2 regions of the Congzhengia sp. genome follow, and region 2 is predicted to be linked to the other one. Evidence: predicted binding sites of a transcription regulator. Region 2 holds the regulator's gene; the other holds the start of a gene.
The links. Region 2 encodes Rex, which represses fermentation and respiration genes when NADH is low (regulators of the CRP and FNR family bind a similar motif). Its sites were predicted from a motif close to ATTGTTAANNNNTTAACAAT; they were not measured.
Positions count from the first base shown of each region.

Region 1: the regulator Rex is predicted to act here: its motif matches at 912-931, upstream of WIG73_RS11015 (NAD(P)H-dependent oxidoreductase subunit E).

Region 1 covers NZ_JAXUNN010000039.1:302,099-304,557, reverse strand. The annotation lists gene WIG73_RS11020 (ATP-binding protein) at 1-362, opposite strand, end outside; gene WIG73_RS11015 (NAD(P)H-dependent oxidoreductase subunit E) at 378-869, opposite strand; gene WIG73_RS11010 (XRE family transcriptional regulator) at 1,110-1,667, opposite strand; gene WIG73_RS11005 (site-2 protease family protein) at 1,873-2,459, shown strand, end outside.
Region 2 covers NZ_JAXUNN010000017.1:15,182-17,640, forward strand. The annotation lists gene WIG73_RS03195 (Gfo/Idh/MocA family oxidoreductase) at 1-729, opposite strand, end outside; gene WIG73_RS03200 (zinc ribbon domain-containing protein) at 914-1,327, shown strand; gene WIG73_RS03205 (redox-sensing transcriptional repressor Rex) at 1,402-2,043, shown strand; tRNA gene WIG73_RS03210 (tRNA-Arg) at 2,076-2,151, shown strand; gene WIG73_RS03215 (hypothetical protein) at 2,268-2,459, opposite strand, start outside.

The sequences.
Region 1 (2,459 bases), on a different contig from region 2:
GTCAGCATGGTTTCCGCCATGTCTCCTAATGGTTGCCTGTCGATATGGTCGTAAACAAAATCCACCAAAACGCGTGTTCCAACGCCTTTTTTCGAGTCAATAGTTAAACCGCCGCCGGTGCTCTCCGCCGCCGCCTTAAATAAAGAAAGCCCCATTCCAACCTTACGGGTTGTTCTTGTTGTCTGAAACGGGTCTGTCACGTGGGCTAAAAAGTCTTCATCCATTCCGCAGCCATTGTCCTCAATTGAGATTTTAAGCAAATTGTTACGAATTGCCTCTTCAACAGTCACCTGAATAAGGCTGGCGCCGGCTTTTACGGAATTATTCACAATATCTAAAATATGCAGCGACAATTCAAGCATGACAACCTCGCAAAATTACATGTACTTTTCTAAGATACCGTCTACATCGTCAGGAGTAAGCCTGCCGTAAACGTCGTCGTTTACCGTCAGAACCGGCGCTAAGCCGCATGCGCCGATACAGCGTGTTGCATCAATGGAATATTTCCCGTCGGGCGTGCATTCGCCGACTTCAATGCCGAGCTTTTCCTTAATTTTGTCTAAAATGATGCCGGAGCCTTTCACATAGCACGCCGTTCCAAGACAGACAGCAATTTTATACTGTCCCTTCGGATTGGTGGTAAACTGTGTGTAAAAGGTTACAACGCCGTAGATTTCGCTCATGGAAATTTTCAGATTTTCTGAAATGATTTCCTGAACCTCAATGGGAAGATAGCCGTAAATTTCCTGTGCCTCGTGCAGCACTGGAATCAGCGCCCCATCCTTGCCTTTGTGCTTTTCAATGACCTGAATCAACTTTTCTTCCTGCTCTTTCGTGCCGGAAAACGCGACTTTTGTTTGCTCGCTCAAGTGATTTACCCCCTTAGTTTTATATAAGTATTAATTAAAAACATTGTGAATAAAATAACAAATAATCACAAATCAACGTATATAGTATAACAGAAAAATTTCATGCTGTCTATAGAAATTTACTATTTTTTTGTCTAAATTCCGTCTTTTTTCGGTGAAAACCACAGAATTGCAGAAAAATAAGCAAAACAAAACCAGCCGCCAAAGTTTGGCAGCCGGTTTCTCTTTCGTAAATAGCGTTTAGCGCATAATGACACAGACAAATTTTGCCGGCTTTCCGTCTAACGCTTTCATGCCATGGGGATAGCTCGAGTCAAAATACAAGCTGTCGCCAGGTTCTAAAATCACAATATTTTTGTTGATCATAATTTCCATTCTGCCCTCAAGCATGTAGTTAAACTCCTGCCCGGTGTGAACCGTTTCCTGCATGGGCTCGTTTTCATCGGACACGGGAACGGTTACCAGCAGCGCCTCAGAGTGCGCATGGGCAAAATTATAAGACAAACTCTGGTATGTATATTCTTTTCTTCTGGTTACGTTTAGCCCTTTCCCCTGCTTAATAAAGCTAAAATCCTTCAGCTTCGGCGCAGAACCCGACAAAAGCTCGGTCAGTTCCAGCCCGAAATGGCCTGCAACATCATATAAAACGCTCACAGGAATGTCTTCCTCTGCATTTTCATATTTTTTATACGTTTCAATCGGCACACCAATCACAGAGGCAAGCTGTTCGCATGTCATGTCCTCCGCTTCCCTCAGGCCCACCAAACGCTGTGCGATTTGTTTTACCTGTTCTGTCATTGCCATCAACCCCTCATCATTTCTTTCTTCGATATTATTATATCAAATTTGTACGCACATGAAAAGAGTTTTTTGCTCTTTTTTTATTTTTTTATTAATAAGCGGCAGGAAATATGAATTTGGTATGAAATTTCGCGGTTTTCTATTTACAGCTTGGATAAAATAAACTATAATGAAGATAATAAAAGTTTCGGGAGTGTCGAATTTGTTTAGACAATTAATGTATTCTGGTTTTAGTTTTCAAAGCATTATTTATGTGCTGATACTGGCTGTGGTTGTGCTGTTGGCTCTTAGCATTCATGAAACGGCTCACGGGTTTGCAGCCTATAAGCTTGGCGACCCTACCGCCAAGTATGACGGCCGGCTTTCATTAAACCCTTTAAAGCACATTGACCCCATTGGCGCTCTTAGCCTATTCTTTTTTGGATTTGGCTGGGCAAAACCTGTTATGATTAACCCTAATTACTTTAAAAATTTAAAGCGTGACACCGCTCTTACAGCCCTTGCCGGTCCGGTTTCTAATATATTGCTGGCGTTTGTGGGCATGCTTTTTTGGGTGCATCTGGTTCCGGTTTTGCACAATGCCTATTTTACCATGTTTATCCGTATGTTTATTTTGCTGAATGTCAATCTTGCAGTGTTTAATTTGCTGCCGATTCCGCCTTTGGACGGTTCAAAAATATTTTTAACGCTTCTGCCACAGAAAATTTATTATGAAATTATGCGTTATGAACGTTTTGGATTTTTGATTTTGATTATCGCACTTTATCTGGGCGTTCTTGACCCGTTTTT
Region 2 (2,459 bases):
CTTCACAGCGTTATAGGGACAGGTTTCTCCCACAGGGCAGCCCTCAATGCAATAATCCGGCGCACCGTTGGGCGCATTTTTTTCAGTAAAATAAGTTAAGCTGCCAAAAGACTGCACCTGTCTGCATTCTGTTCCAATCAGCCACTGCAGAATATCCATGTCGTGACAGGATTTTTGCAGCAGCATAAACGAGCTTTTTGCCTCGTTTCCCCAGTTGCCGCGGACAAAGCTGTGGCTCTGATGTTCATTGCCAACACACTCAATTTGGGATATGGAAACAACCTCCCCAATTTTGCCGCTGTCGATAATCTCTTTCAAGGCAACAAAAAAAGGTGTAAACCGCAGAACGTGGCAGACCAAAATGCGTGAACCCATTTTTTCTGCAAGGCTGGTTATGGCCTCGCACTCCCTTGGCGTGGGAGCAATGGGTTTTTCCAGCAAAATATCGTAGCCCACACGAATTGCTTCCATGACAGGTTCAAAATGGTCCCTGTCCATGGTGGCAATAATCGCAACATCCGCAATTTTACCCTTTTCTAAAAGTGGTTTATAGTCTGTAAAACAAAGCCCGTTTGAAAGCGCGTGTTTTTTCTTAATATAATTTCTTCTGCTGTCTGCCGGCTCTGCCACGGCTACAAGTTCAAATTTATCTCGGTTTTCCGCAATAAAGTCTGTGTATGTAATTCCGCGCAGCCCGGCTCCAATCAGGATTGCTTTTAACTTTTTCATTTTCTCACCATCCAAAACAAACTAACTCAATTTTAACATAATTATCCTTATTTTACAATAAAATTAACAGATTTATTTAAAAAAATATTAAATTTTTGAAATTATGTTTCACATTGCTTTTATTTATGATATAATATTATAAACGCTAAGAGAATAAAACATATCTTTAAAGGAGGTTTTTTAAATGGATAATTTTTTCTCAGAAATCAAAAATACAGCCGATAAAGTGGCGAAAAAGTCCAGCGAGCTTGTAGAAATGTCGAAAGTGAAGCTCAGCATGGTAAACACGAAATCGGAAATTGGAACAAACTTTAAGGTTTTAGGCGAACTGGTTTACCTTTCTCAAAAAGACGGAGCTGAACCGGATACAAAAAAAATTGAAGAAACAATTGCAAAAATTAACGAGCTTTACGATCGTCTTGACGAGCTTTCTGAGGTTAGCTCAACATTAAAAAATGAAAAAATTTGTCCTAACTGCACGAAAAGCAACCCGGCTGACGCGCAGTTCTGCTCTGGCTGCGGCTATAAATTTACAAACAACGACCCAGATGATGACGATTTAAATGTGGAAGAAATTACTGAGGTCGATGTGGTTTAAAATTTTTTATTGACAAATGTGAAGAATTACCTTATAATATTATCTTGTAGGTTTTGTGAAATGTAGGTGGAAAAGTGAAAAGTGAACAGAATGAAGTGCCTATGGTTGTCATTAAGCGCCTACCTAGATATTACCGATATTTAGGCGAATTGATGAAACAAGGTGTGAACCGGATATCCTCTGCGGCGCTCAGCGAAAAAATGGGCGTTACGGCCTCTCAAATCAGACAGGATTTTAACTGTTTTGGCGGGTTCGGACAACAGGGTTACGGCTATAATGTTCCAAACCTATATGCTGAAATCGGAGAAATTTTAGGACTAAATCATGGATATTCTTTGATTATTATTGGCGCAGGAAATATGGGACATGCGCTGGTAAATTATGCAAATCTTGAAAAGCGCGGGTTTAAAGTAATCGGCATTTTTGACAATGATGCAAAAAAAATTGGAACCACAATTAAAGGTATTGTTGTCAGCGATATTTCGAAATTGGAAGATTTTTGTAAGCAAAATATCGTTGACATTGCTGCCCTGTCGCTGCCGCGGAGTGAAGTAAGGGACATTGCAAAACGTTTGATTTCTGCTGGCATTAAGGGACTTTGGAATTTTTCATATACAGAAATTGCGGTTCCAGACGACGTTGCTATAGAGAATGTGCATTTAAGCGACAGTTTAATGACATTATCCTACAAAATTACAAAGATAAACGAAAATTAAATAGAAAAGGTTTGAAAAACAAACCTTTTCATGCGTCTGTAGCTCAGTGGATAGAGCACCGGCCTCCGACGCCGGGTGCCGTAGGTTCAAATCCTATCAGGCGCACCAAGCTTTAAGGTCTCGAATTCAATGTTTCTTTGAGTTTGTGGCCTTTTCCTTTTCAATAATTTATAACCAAAATTAATTTAACGTTCGTGTCATTGTAAAAATGTATTAATCGGAATTCATATCACAATATTGCTTTTTCCGCGATACTTAACTTCAGCATCCCGCCGCGCACTGACCGCATCCCCGTAGTTTTTAAAATAGCCAATAAAAACGGTTTTATATTTGCCTACGCTGATTTCAACTTTCCATTTTCGGTTTCGCAGTATCCATTTTACACCCGGGATTTTTTTATCTACCGTGTCACTCCT